Regions from separate parts of the Jeotgalibaca ciconiae genome, predicted to be linked through region 2. Evidence: predicted binding sites of a transcription regulator. Region 2 holds the regulator's gene; the other holds the start of a gene.

Region 1 (7,375 bases), 1.1 Mb from region 2:
TTTCTCCATGATTCATCAAACAAATTCGATCACCTAGTTCAATTGCTTCTTGCATGTCATGCGTAACGAAAACGACTGTTTTCTGCCATTTCTTTTGTAATTCAGACACATCTTTTCGTAATTGGTTCCGGCTGATAGGGTCGAGGGCGCTAAATGGTTCATCCATTAAAATGATATCCGGATCGGCTGCTAATGCGCGGAGAACGCCTATCCGTTGCTGCTCGCCCCCAGATAAAGCGGAAATTTCACGGTCCCGGTACTGGTCCGGCTCCAATCCTACGCTGTCTAATAATTCAGTGACACGGTCTCTCATTTTCTCTTTGGGCCATTTTTTCATTTCAGGTACCACCAAAATATTTTCTTCCACCGTCATATTTGGAAACAAGGCAATTTGTTGAAGGACGTAGCCAATGTTCCAACGCAATTCTTGAAGATTAAAATCACTGATCGGCTTTCCATTAATAGTGATCCAACCAGAAGATAGAGGGATTAAACGATTAATCATTTTTAACGTGGTTGTTTTACCACTGCCACTTGGACCGATTAACACAAAAAACTCGTTGTCTTTTATTTGTAAGTTGAAATTCGACACGACTGGTTGACCTGAGTTGTATTCTTTAGATACTTCTTTAAATTCAATCATAACGCGCTCCTTTCGAAGTCTGACCTTCCTTTTCCACATCATAACAAAAAAATAAACAAACCAATATTATTTAGACCTATATAGAAGAGAAATAGGTATTACTTTGGTTGGAAATTTAAACAAGGTATAATAAAATTAAGAAAACAAAATGAGGAGGACTAAAGATGACAACACAAAATCGCTATGTATTGGGTTGTTTTGATACAGTGGATGAAGTAGTGGATATAATAAAAGACTTAAAAGAGAAAAATTTCTCCGATGAAGATATCACTTTGGTTACACGTGAAGATTACGTTCCAACTTATTCAGAAAAGACAGATGTAGCCTTTCGTACAGAAGAACAAGTGTTGGCTGATCCTGAACCAAGAACAGAAGAAAATGAAAATCTTTGGGATAAAGTAACCAATGCATTTTCAATCGAAAGTCATACGGCTAGGAGACCAGATCCGGATTATCGGACAGATGACGACCCGCTTTATGCCTATCAAGATCATTTAAATCGCGGTTGTATCGTGGTAATGGTAAACGGTGCAAAGTGGAATCCTGGTCAAAAGGAAGAGAGAAATTCCGCAAGTGAAAATGAAGCAGAAACAATTGTGGACATGACGGATGCAATGCGCTCGAATGTGATTACTTCTACTGGAAAAGAAGAAATACTAGATAGTAATATTGAGTTGGACAGCATCGATGAAGGCAACTTGCACGACAATGAGTCACATACTGATTAATTATTAAAACAAAGAGGTAAGCGAATGAGGAACATCAATTTTTCATCTTGGACAGGAAAGATTGTCTGGGCAGCAGGGCTGGTTTTACTTATTTTGGGAAGAAACTATATAGAAGAACAATTTTTATGGCAGCTCCGTATAGCGAATGATAATCTCTTTTTATATAATGGCATTGTTTTTCTGCTTCCATTTTTAACAGGAATCTATCTTTCCCTTTTATTTTTATGGAGTAACTTCAAGGTAAATGATGCGTCGCTTCTTTTCATTGTAGCGATACCCAGCTTCATTTTATCCGTGCTGCCGATGGTAATCCAACAAGTTTCTATCCCTTTGCCCCATACCATTATTTGGCTGGTTTCAACATTAAACATCGGAGAGATATTGCCGCTTGTTGCAGGGCTAACGATTTTACCAAGCTTCAGCCTAGGAAGAAAAACAACTGGAAGACGATGATAATTTTATATAGAGTCCTTTCCCTGATATACAAGATATTTCTATACAAAAAGGCAACCTTCGTTTAGAAGGTTGCCTTTTTTAAGGAGTTTTCTTTACTTGGAGGAGCAAAGAATAAAAAGATTGTTTGTGATTGGCTTATTTATATAATAGTCCTTAATTATGAAGAAAATATGAATTGTTTGTAACGAATTTTGGAAAGTTTTTTCCTCTGCTTTATCCCAGAAAATCTCCAGATAATGGTATACTAAAAAGGAGATGGTAATAATGAGGAGGGTATTTATGAAAGTAGCATTGATTGCACATGATAGAAAAAAAGATTTGATGATTCGCTTATGTACGGCATACCAGCCAGTCTTGGAAGGACATGAATTGTTCGCGACAGGGACAACGGGTTTGCGTGTCTCGGAAGCGACGGGACTGGAAGTGCATCGTTTTAAGTCAGGTCCTCTTGGAGGAGATCAACAGATTGGAGCAATGATTTCTCAAAATGAAATGGATTTGGTAATCTTTTTACGTGATCCTTTGGCAGCTATGCCTCATGAACCAGATGTTACGGCATTGATTCGTTTGTGTGATGTCTATGAAATTCCATTAGCAACAAATATTGGAACCGCGGAAGTTCTCCTGCGTGGATTAGACAGTGGTTACCTGGACTGGCGACACTTTTATAATACAGATGAAAAAGATGAGTTAACACCAGGATATTAAAATAGAGAAAGGACGCTGGGAAAAAATTCTCGGCTTTTCTTTTTTGAGGAGGAAAATGGTTGAATAAAACAATCGAAACAATATTAAATCATCGTTCTGTAAGAGAGTTTGAACAGCGCAGCTTGACAAAAGAACAAATCGACATATTGGTGAGTAGCGCCCAAGCAGCTTCCACTTCAAGCTATGTCCAAGCCTATTCGATCATTGGTGTTACGGATGATGAAAAGAAAGCTGAATTAGCGAAGTTAGCGATCAATTCGAACACTGTTATCAATAGCGGACATTTTTTTGTTTTTTGTGGCGATTTGCATCGGCATGAAATCATTGGCGAAATGGAAGAAAAAGAAGTTACTACTGCGATTGAAAGTACAGAAATGTTTATGGTTGCGCTTATTGACGCCGCTTTAGCTGCTCAAAATACAGCCATTGCAGCTGAATCAATGGGATTAGGGATTTGTTACATTGGTGGAATACGGAATGATTTAGAAAAAGTAAGCCAACTATTAGAGACTCCTTCGCATTGCATTCCGTTATTCGGACTGGCGATTGGTTACCCTTCAGTCATTAACGACAGAAAGCCTCGGTTGCCAAAAGAACATATTTATCATGAAAACCGTTATGAATCAGATAAAACGATTTATAAAAAACAACTAGAAGAATATAACGCAACGACAACGGAATATTATCATGAACGGACAAATGGTGAGCGACAAGACAGCTGGACGGAACAAATTGGCAAGGCGTTAGAAAATCCTAAACGTATGTACATGCAGGATTTTGTCAAGGCTCAAGGACTAAATAAAAAATAAAGCAAATAAATGAATAGAAAAAACTCTGAAAACAGGAGGGTCTCCTGTTTCTCAGAGGTTTTTTATCTTGGCAATTTATTATCGTTTACTCATGTATGTCATTGTGCTAAACTAAATGTAACACCACATATGGTATCTGTTAATTGACTTAAGTACTATATGTTGTATGGACGTTGTTTTATACAAAGGAGGTTTAGCAAGTGAATCGTGTGATTTATAAGGAAAGAACGCAAGATTACTTTGAAGAATTAAGTGTAAAAAAATCAGATGGACGAATTGTTCCCTTTAATGAACAGAAAATCGAAGATGCTATTTTACAAGCTAGCGGGGTATCTCAAATTTCCATTATACAGGAAAATAAGAAAAATAGTGAGTTATTATCACTTGTAAAAGATCAAATTTATTTGCAAAATTTAGAAAGTATTTCAACAGAAGAAATTCATGAGCTTGTCGAATCTGCACTAAGAGATTTGAGGTTAGAAGACATTGCAACGGCTTATCATCAGTACCGGATTCGGAAAAAAGAACACAAAGCAGAGCAACGCGACATTGAATCTCGTATCCAGCAATTGGTTCATGCAGACGAAACCATTTTAAATGAAAATGCGAATAAAGACAGCAGGGTATACAATACTATTCGTGACCTAACAGCAGGAGTGACGGCAAAAGCAATGGGCTTGCGTATGCTTCCGCCCCATGTGGAAAATGCACATTTAAGAGGAGATATTCATTTTCATGATCTAGATTACCATCCCTACTCACCGATGACCAATTGCTGCTTGATTGATTTTAAATATATGTTTGAAAATGGATTTTCAATTGGAAACGCTGAAGTGGAACGGCCAAAATCGATTCAAACGGCAGCTGCTCAAATGGCGCAAATCATTGCAAACGTGGCGAGCAGCCAGTACGGTGGGACGAGTGCAGACCGAGTGGATGAACTTCTTAGTCCTTATGCGGAAATGAATTATCAAAAACATATGAAAGATGCTGAAAAATGGGTGATACCTGAGCACCGTGAAGAATACAGCTGGGAAAAGACAAAAAAAGACATTTATGATGCGATGCAAAGTCTTGAGTATGAAGTAAACACACTGTATACATCCAATGGGCAGACACCTTTTGTTACTTTTGGCTTTGGTCTGGGAACCAATCGATATGAGCGTGAAATTCAAAAAGCAATTTTAACCGTTCGTATCCAAGGTCTTGGAAAAGAAAAAAGAACGGCTATTTTCCCTAAACTTGTTTATGGTATTCGGAATGGCGTGAACCACAAATCAACAGATCCGAACTATGACATCAAGCAGTTAGCAGTAGAATGCGCAACGAAAAGAATGTATCCGGACATTTTAAACTATGACAAATTAGTTGAATTAACCGGTTCTTATAAAGCTCCGATGGGATGCCGCTCTTTCTTGCAAGGATGGAAAGATGAAACTGGCAATGATGTAAGTAGCGGAAGAATGAATCTAGGCGTCGTTACGCTAAATCTACCGCGTATCGCTTTGGAATCAAAAGGAAATAAAGAAGCATTCTGGGATTTATTTACAGAGCGTGTAAATATCGTAAAAGATTCTCTTGTTTACCGCGTGAAGCGAGTAAAAGAAGCGAAACCTGAAAATGCACCCATTTTATACATGAATGGTGCATGGGGACATAAATTGGAAGCAGAAGATTCAGTAGATGAATTGTTCAAAAACAAACGAGCAACCGTATCATTGGGATACATTGGACTTTATGAAGTTGCAACCTTATTCTATGGACCAGATTGGGAAACAAACCAAGAAGCCAAAATATTTACATTGGATATTTTGAAAAAATTAAAGAATAACTGTGATGCTTGGGGCATTGAATATGGCTATCATTTTAGTGTTTATTCAACACCAAGTGAAAGCTTGACCGATCGTTTTTGTCGTCTGGACACAGAGAAATTTGGTAAAATAAAAGACATTACGGATAAAGAATATTACACAAATAGTTTTCATTATGATATTCGTAAAAAACCAACTCCTTTTGAGAAATTAGATTTTGAAAAGGATTATCCAAAATATTGTTCCGGTGGCTTTATCCATTATTGTGAGTATCCGAATATTCGTCAGAACCCAAAGGCACTGGAAGCTGTATGGGATTATTCGTATGATAAAGTAGGATATTTAGGAACCAACACGCCAATCGACAAATGTTACGACTGTGGTTATGCAGGCGAATTTAACCCGACTGAACGCGGTTTTGAATGCCCACAATGCGGCAATCATAATCCAGATACATGTGATGTAGTGAAAAGAACATGTGGTTACTTAGGCAATCCGCAGAAACGGCCAATGGTTCGAGGACGTCACAAAGAAATCGCTGCAAGAGAAAAACATATGTAAAGGAGGCAATACAGCCAATGAGGAATCCAACACCTGGTGAGTGGACTGCCGAAAAATATTCACGTGGATATGTTGCAGACTATAAACCCTTTAACTTCGTTGACGGTGAGGGCGTCCGTAACAGCATTTACGTAAGTGGTTGTTTGTTTGCCTGCCCAGGCTGCTATAATAAAGCAGCTCAATCTTTTACATACGGAAAACCCTACACGGAAGAGTTAGAGGAACAAATTTTAAAAGATTTGGAATTTGATTATGTCCAAGGCCTCACCTTATTAGGAGGGGAACCTTTTTTAAATACCAATATCCTGATTCCTTTGCTAAAAAGAATTCGTCAAAATTTTGGTGATACAAAGGACATTTGGAGTTGGACTGGCTATAGCTGGGAAGAAATGATGCTGGAAACGCCAGATAAGCTGGAGTTATTATCAATGATTGATATACTAGTGGATGGCCGTTTTGAACTTGAAAAAAAAGATTTAACCTTGCAATTTAGAGGTAGTTCAAACCAACGTATCATAAAAGTAAAAGAGAGCATTGCCCAAGAACAAGTCGTTTTGTGGGAGAATCATTAAGGAGGAATTTATCATGGAAGTATCATTATATACAAAAAACAATTGCGGGATGTGCAAAAATACAAAACGTTATCTACAAATGATCGGTGTGCCGTTCGTTGAGAAAAATATCGAAGAAAACGAAGTATACATGGATGAAGCTCGTGAAACTGGTTTTACTGCTTTACCAATTGTAAAGACAGCTGAAGAAGTTTTCAGTGGACATCAACCAGCAAAACTAGAAGAGCTTTTTGGTAGCTTATGAAAGTCGTTTTTTTCTCTCTTACTGGAAATGTCAGACGGTTTGTAAAGAATTTAGCTGACTACCCGTCTTTGGAGATTACACAAACCGATCCATTCGTAGAAGTGAATGAGCCCTTTGTGTTTATCGCTCCAGCTTACGAAAAAGAGGTTACTGAAATTGCTTGGGATTTTATGTCCACAGGCAATAACGCTTCCTTTTGTAAAGGTGTCATTGGGAGTGGGAATTTAAATTTTGACTCGCTCTATATATACACAGCAAAAGACTTAGCTCGTGATTACGAAGTACCATTACTAGATAGTTTTGAATATTTTGGAACGAGCAAAGATATCGAACGAATAAAGGAGAAAATCAATGCAATCGCCTAAAATTATACCCGCAAATAAAAAAATCGAAGCGAATTACTTCGAATTAAATAACCAATTGAATATTCCGAAAGACAATAAAATCCAATTGAAAAAAGACACGGAAGCGGTGCGTACGTATTTCTTGACATACGTAAACCCGAATACCGTTTTCTTCCATAACCTAAAAGAGAAATTAGACTATCTGGTAGATAATCATTATATAGAAGAAGAATTAATGGAACAGTATACATTTGAATTTATTAAGAGCTTATTTAAACGTATTTATGCGAAAAAATTCCGTTTCAATACGTTCATGGGCGCATACAAGTTCTATCAACAATATTCCTTAAAAACGAATGATGGCAAACGTATTTTAGAACGTTATGAAGATCGTATTGCGTTTAACGCATTATATTTAGCAGATGGCGATGAAGAATTAGCCAACAATTTAGCAGATGAAATGATTTCACAACGTCTACAACCTGCAACACCAACGTTC
Region 2 (7,375 bases):
TAAATTTTATACGTGGTTCCACCCAAATTCAGTTATCGTCCTAATAAGTAGTCTGATAACTCTCCAAACGCTGTAACGGGCGTGCCCGGTCTTTCTTACTCATAAGTATTTCAGAAAGTCTCTCGAAAGTGGTCCAGTAAAAAGGTTATTGAGATGTTTCACCGAGTCATCTCTCTCTTTAAAATAAGCGCTTCTTCTGTATGTCTTTCTCAACGATTTATAATGATAATCTGTCCATATTAAACCACTATCTTTTTCAAAAAGCAAGCGAAATTCATCAAATTATTCTTCCAAACGACGATTTTTCCCCGTCATAGTCACTTCTTTTGATAAATACTTGATTCTCTCCATCAAACGTTTTGCTTTAATCGGTTCGTCTTCTCCGCGATTTCCCACCCGAAGATGTCCTTCTAATTCTTTAAAAGTTAAATTCGATGAGAAGAAAGTCGGCAACTTTTCTTGCATACGATGCTGTAGAATTACACCGAGAACTTCATCTCGAATCCAAGTAGAGTTTACTTCGGCACCAATATCATCCAGCATTAAAATTTCACTATTTTTGATAATATCTAATTTTTCAGGAACACTATTGTCTGCAATTGAAGCTTTCATTTCTTGTGTAAAAGTTGGATAGTGCATCAAGGTCGTTAAATGACCATGCAAGGACAACTCATAAGCAATCGCTCCAAGTAAATAGGTTTTCCCTACTCCAAAAGGTCCATGCAAATACAAAGCTTTATGATAATCTTTTGGATTTTCATGATACGCTTCAACAAAACCAAATGCCAATTCCAAAGCTTCCATGCGATCTTGTGTCGGCAGGAATTTTTCCATCGTTGCCGAACGTGCGTCTTTGGAAATATTAATGGAATTAATGCGGCTTCTTAATTCTTTCTCACGTTCTTTTCGTATGGTTTCTGGACTTGGCATATAAACTACATCGATATATCCTGCATTCAATGCCAGTTCAGGAATATAACCGGGATTTTGTCCTTCTTCCCCTTTAGCAAGTTTCTGTTTTTCTTGCACAAACTCATGTAACTTCGAATAACTATTGGATATAATTTCTTGAGAAATTTGTTCTTGATGGTTCGATAAAAACGTCTGAACATCGGAATCGGCAAGAATCGATTGAACCATTTTTTCAAATTTCTCACTATTACCGGGACGACTCATATAATTTCGGAATCCTTTTCCAATATGATCCATCATGAATCTCCTGCCTTTCCACTATTTCTAAATTTCTTCAAACGTTCATTGAATCTCTTCTGAACATCTTCAGGTAACATCTCTTCCGTGATTGGTCCTTGATTATCTTTTGCCCAATCCGGCAGTTTTTCCACCTTGCGAACAACATTCTTCCCATAGTAACGAGCTGAACGATTTTCTTCGCGTTTTTCTGCAGCTGCTTTTTTCTGGCCAACAAATTGTTTTGTTTTTTCAATTGCCTGCTCAGGTTTGGTAACGTTCGACTGAGTCCAATCATTGGCAATTGTTTCCGCTATCGCCTTTATAAGCGTTGGATGTTTTTGAATAACGAGCGAATAATACACGAGCATATTTAATACGGCCGGTTCCAACTTATGTTCAGCTAGTAAAACTGTCAGCAAGTTTTTCTCTGCAGCTGTTACCGTTCCATTTTTCTGCTTTTTTATATTGCTAATAAAAGCGATAGGAGTCATACGCTCGCTTTGTGAAATTAGTTTGATTTCACTCGTTGAAAAACCTGCTTTCGTTAACTCTTTTATCCGATTCTCTGTTTTTGTTTCTGTCTGTTCAATGGTACTCATCACTTTATCTTGGATACGCTGATTTGAATACGGTTTGTTAACAGATAACTGTAAAATGATTTGTTCCAGCTCTTTTGTATTCACTTCTCCGGTTTCTAAATCCGTCGCTCTCAAAAGATATTGAGACATTTCCATTTCATCTATTCCAAATAAATGATGAAAAACGTTAATGCTCTCTTGAACTTCTTTTGTTAAGGCATTTTTGCTAAAGAATTCTTTCTGTAACAATTGCTGTAACAAATTAAAATCGAACGTTTGATTGTCCAAATGTGGCTTCTTGCCATTATTTACATCCATATAAGCTAGTCCCTTTTGATCAATCAAACCATTTTTCTGATAAGAAGCAGCAGAGACATTATAAACATCCAAAAATGATTTCGTTATATTCTTATAGGCAGCTTTATCCAGTATCGGAAAGCTGAACTTTTTTTGTAAAGAGTGTAATTTATTCTCGCCGATATGTTCCAATAAAAGGACTCTCATTAAGTCATCTTCAAAAAACTGTTTACTGCTAAGGGGTGGGCACGGCTCATAAATATACGTTTTGTCAGATTCATCTTTCAAATACGTATTTAACAAACCGATCCCTTCCAATCGTGCTCGTGCTTGATAAAGTTCAGGAATCCCAACGCTCACTAATGTTAAAAGATCGGAATGAAGACGCTGTTCACTACGATAGCTGCCCTCTTCTACTTCTGACAATAACGTCATATATAAACTATAAGCTTGCGGTCCAATAATGGGTTGATATAAAAAGGTGATGATTTTTTTATCAATATTCGTTATAAAATTGGTTTGACGGATAATCAAAGGATCTTTTGGGCTTAAATCTTTCCAAGGGTAACTCATTCTTACGAATCCTCTCCATCATTCCACGCATCCACTGGTTCGTTTTCATCCGGGTCTTTCTTTTCTAGTTTTCTTAACTCATCAAGAAACGTTTGGCGATCAGAAAACTGGCGGTATACACTCGCAAAACGAATATAAGCCACATCGTCAATTTTTACTAATTCATCCATTACGTGCTTGCCAATTTCCAGACTTGAAACTTCATTTTCACCCAGTGCACGAATTTCTTTTTCAACTTTATTGACAACTTCTTCCAGTTGCTCCAAGGCAATCGGACGTTTTTCACTTGAACGAACTAATCCACGCAATAATTTTTCACGACTAAATTCTTCACGTGTGCCATTCTTCTTGATAACCAGCAATGGTGACTGTTCAATTCTCTCAAAGGTAGTAAAACGATGATGGCAATTCTCACATTCTCGTCTGCGACGAATCGAGTTATTATCATCGATGGGGCGGCTGTCCACGACCCGGCTTCCATTATAGTGACATTTCGGACATTGCATCTCCTTAACCCCTTTCTCTCTATTTCTTTACCGCAAGTATACCATATTAACCGTCTTTATTTGGATTGTTTTAGAATTTCATTTTATCCAACCATTCATCTATTTGTAAATAGGTATCTTCTATTTTGTTGCTGTTATCAATTAAAATATCTGCTAGTTGTTTCTTCTTTTCAATCGATAATTGACTGTTGATTCGGTCTTGAGCTTCTTTTGTGGTTAATCCATTTCGTTTTATTAATCGCTCTAGTTGAATCTCAGGCGGTGTATAAACGACCATTACAGCATCGCAAACTTCTTGATAAGATGCTTCATAAAGTAATGGAATATCCAAAACGAGTAACGGGATATCTTGTCGACGATAATCAGCTACTTTTGTTAAAATCCACTCACGGATATTCGTTCCTAGCAACTGATTCAACAATTCTCTTTTCGTTTCATTATCAAAAATAATCGCTCCTAGCTTTTTGCGATTCAAACTGCCATCCTCTGATAAAACTTCCTTGTCGAAATGGGTAACAATGCTCTGCAGTCCTTCCGTTCCTACTTCTACAACTTCACGAGCACCGATATCAGCATCTACAATAGGGATATTTTTACTGGCTAAATAATTTGAAACAGTACTTTTACCACTAGCAATTCCGCCGGTTAATCCTAGGATAAACATCGATTAGAGAGCCCCCTTTTTATCATCGTCTATATAAATTTGACAGTTTGGACAAAAATGGGTCCCCCTTTGACCAACCTTAATTTTTTCAATCGGTGTTCCACAGCGCGGACAAGCTTCATTTTTTTTACCATATACATTCAACAAGACTTGAAAATGGCCTTCTTCACCAAAGGTATTCTTATAAGAACGAATGGTAGAACCCCCTGCTTGCACTGCACGCCCGATGACATCAATGATTGCTTCGTGCAAGTGTTTGGTTTCCTCTTCGTTTAATTTATTTGCAGGCTTTTGTGGATTAATTTTTGCTTCAAACAATGATTCATCCGCATAAATATTACCCACCCCTGCTACTACCTGTTGGTCTAAAATAACTGTTTTGATTGCTCGGCTCGTTTTTGAGAGTCGATTTTGGAAATCTAATATTTTGAAGGTTTCTGGAGTTGGTTCTGGTCCTAATTTTTGAATCGGCCCATATTCATCCTGTTTATCAATCGGAACTAAAGCAAAACGTCCGAATTTCCGTACATCTAAGTATCTTAGCTGACGGTTATCATTGAGATGAAATACCACATGTGTATGCTTTTTTAATGGCTCATCAGCTTTTGAAACTTCAAATTTCCCTTCCATACGTAAGTGAGAAATCATAGCCCAATGATCCAGTAAAAAAATCAGATATTTCCCTCTTCTTTCAACCGTATGAATCTGTTCGCCAATTAAGACCTCTTTAAATTTTTCAGAAGAAAAAGGTGGTGTAATCATCCGGTTCCAAAAAACATCAACATCAGTAATAACAGTTTTCGAAATCGTTTGGTTTAACCCTCTTCGAACAACTTCTACTTCTGGAAGTTCTGGCATTCTTATCATTCCTTTATTATGAACAGGATAGGAAACAGAAATAATCTGTTTTCTATCCTGTTTCAAGTTCATTTATTTAGCATCGTACCAGCTATCACCGTAATTGCTGTCAACAAGCAACGGTACGGTTAAATCAACTGCATTTTCCATGATTTGCGGGACGAGTTCTTCTAGTATTGCTACTTCTTCTTCAGGGCACTCAAAAATCAACTCATCATGTACTTGTAAGAGCATTTTTGCCTGAAGATTTTTTTCTTTAATTGCTTTTTGCATACGAATCATCGCTACTTTAATAATATCCGCGGCAGATCCTTGGATTGGCGAATTGATTGCCGTTCGTTCAGCAAATGAACGTAAATTGAAATTACTGCTCTTGATGTCCGGCAGGTATCTTCTGCGGTGGAATAATGTTTCCACGAAGCCTTTTTCTTTCGCCTCTTCCACAATTCTTTCCATAAACGCTTGAATACCTGGATATTTCTCAAAATAACGATCAATAAATTCTTTTGCTTGTTTTCGAGTAATACCTAAATTTTGGGAAAGACCGTAATCACTGATTCCATAGACGATACCGAAGTTAACAGCTTTGGCTTGGCGGCGAATGTTTCCATCTACTTCCTTTGGATTTTCAATGCCAAATACACGCATGGCGGTAGAAGTGTGAATGTCTTGTCCTTCGATAAAAGCTTCTTTCATGTGTTCGTCACCAGAAATATGTGCCAGCACACGTAACTCAATTTGTGAATAGTCTGAAGCAAATATCTTCCATCCTTCTTTTTCTGGAACAAATGCCTGACGAATCTTTCTTCCCTCTTCCATGCGGATGGGAATGTTTTGTAAATTTGGATCTGTAGAACTTAAACGACCCGTTTGTGTTAATGTTTGGATATAACGGGTGTGTACTTTCCCTGTTTCAGGCTTGATATATTTTAATAAACCTTCTACATAAGTTGATTGAAGTTTAGCAAGTTGACGGTAATCCAGAATCATTTGAGCGATCGGTACAGTCACACTTAACTTTTCTAGCACATCTACTGCAGTCGAATAACCTGTTTTTGTCTTTTTAATCGGCGTAAGTCCCATTTTTTCAAATAAAATCACGCTCAATTGTTTAGGAGAATTGACATTAAATTCTTCCCCAGCCTCTTCATAAATCTGTTGTTCCATCTCTTCCAGACGTTTAGAAAATTCAACTTTCATTTTTTCCAACTGTTCAGGCTCTACTTTGATACCGGTTATTTCCATTTCCGCAAGAACCATTGCAAGCGGTAATTCCATTTCAAAGTATAAATCATATTGGTTATTTTTTTCTAATTCTGTAATTAGTTGAGTTTTCAATTTCAGAATGGCCTGTACTTTTCTAGCAAGATGTTCAAATAGAATGGCATTGTCTTCTGGAACTGCGATTTTTGCGCCTTTTCCATAAACGGTCTCATCAAAAGAAACATCTGTATACTGATATTCTTGGGCTACTGCCGCAATATCACGACCGCTATCATTTGTATTGATAATGTAAGAGGCTAATAACATATCGAATGTCACACCTTTTAATTCGATCCCGGCATAATGAAGCATGGCAATCGTACGCTTTGCATCATAAACAGATTTCTTTTTGCTTTGATCTTCCGCCCAATTTTTAAATTCGTCACTTTGCAGAACGACTTCTGCTTTCCCAGTATAGAGATGCTTTTCATCTCCCCAGCTGATTGCAACAATTTTCCCATAATGATAGTTATCTTCCAACATCTCTACATAGAGAGCCATTTCATTACTGAAATGATCTTCCGTAATAGTTTCCACTGCTTCATAAACAATCTCTTCAAAACTATCCGATCGATCGTCTTCTGTATGGTCCAGGTCATTTAAGAAACTATTAAAGTTCATTTCACGATAAAATGAAACCAGTTTTTCTGCGTCTCTTTCCGCTAATGTCAGTTGGTTTAATTCCATTTCAACTGGCGTATCCAAATCAATAGTCGCTAATCTTTTAGACAGAAAAGCATTTTCTTTATCTGCCACCAGATTTTCTTTCATCTTGCTTTTTTTCATGGAATCGATTTGTTCATACAGATTTTCTACAGAACCATATTCTTTGATCAACTTAAGTGCGGTCTTTTCACCGACTTTGCGAACACCTGGGTAATTATCTGAAGAATCTCCCATCAAACCTTTCAAATCGATAATTTGAAGCGGCTCAATTCCCATTTCTTCGCGAATGGATTCAGGCGTATAAGCTTTTAAATCAGAGACGCCTTTTACCGTAATGTCGACACGAGTCTGATCAGTTGCCAACTGTGTCAGATCTTTATCACCCGTGATAATTACTACTTCAAAGCCTTCTTTCTCGGCTTGTCTAGCATAAGTTCCAATGATATCATCGGCTTCAAAATTGGGAAGTTCGTAAGTCTTACTCCCCATTGCCTCAATCAGAACTTTAAAGTAAGGCCATTGCTCTGCTAACTCTGATGGCATTGTCTGGCGTCCACCCTTGTACTCATCATAAAACTCTGTACGGAAAGTGGTTTTCCCTGCATCAAACGCAACCAACATGTGAGTGGGCTCCTCCGTTTGAAATAACCTTTCTAAGATTCGATTAAATGCAAAAAGAGCATTTGTGTGCAACCCATTTTGGTTTTTAAAACGGTTTAAGTCTAAAAGTCCGTAAAAGGAACGAAAAGCCAAACTGCTTCCGTCCAATAATAGTAATT

What was found. Region 2 encodes NrdR, which represses ribonucleotide reductase genes. Its sites were predicted from a motif close to ACACNATATATNGTGT; they were not measured.
Region 1: a site for NrdR is predicted at 3,465-3,480, ahead of nrdD (anaerobic ribonucleoside-triphosphate reductase). Genes of this name have one in related genera too.

Annotation. Positions count from the first base shown of each region.
Region 1 covers NZ_CP034465.1:1,144,606-1,151,980, reverse strand. The annotation lists gene EJN90_RS05300 (ABC transporter ATP-binding protein) at 1-643, opposite strand, end outside; gene EJN90_RS05295 (general stress protein) at 808-1,371, shown strand; gene EJN90_RS05290 (hypothetical protein) at 1,396-1,824, shown strand; gene mgsA (methylglyoxal synthase) at 2,107-2,535, shown strand; gene nfsA (oxygen-insensitive NADPH nitroreductase) at 2,595-3,344, shown strand; gene nrdD (anaerobic ribonucleoside-triphosphate reductase) at 3,545-5,716, shown strand; gene nrdG (anaerobic ribonucleoside-triphosphate reductase activating protein) at 5,734-6,288, shown strand; gene EJN90_RS05265 (glutaredoxin family protein) at 6,302-6,532, shown strand; gene nrdI (class Ib ribonucleoside-diphosphate reductase assembly flavoprotein NrdI) at 6,529-6,897, shown strand; gene nrdE (class 1b ribonucleoside-diphosphate reductase subunit alpha) at 6,884-7,375, shown strand, end outside.
Region 2 covers NZ_CP034465.1:2,252,861-2,260,235, reverse strand. The annotation lists T-box leader at 1-222, opposite strand, end outside; gene dnaI (primosomal protein DnaI) at 283-1,209, opposite strand; gene EJN90_RS10495 (replication initiation and membrane attachment family protein) at 1,209-2,639, opposite strand; gene nrdR (transcriptional regulator NrdR) at 2,642-3,145, opposite strand; gene coaE (dephospho-CoA kinase) at 3,216-3,809, opposite strand; gene mutM (DNA-formamidopyrimidine glycosylase) at 3,813-4,667, opposite strand; gene polA (DNA polymerase I) at 4,740-7,375, opposite strand, start outside.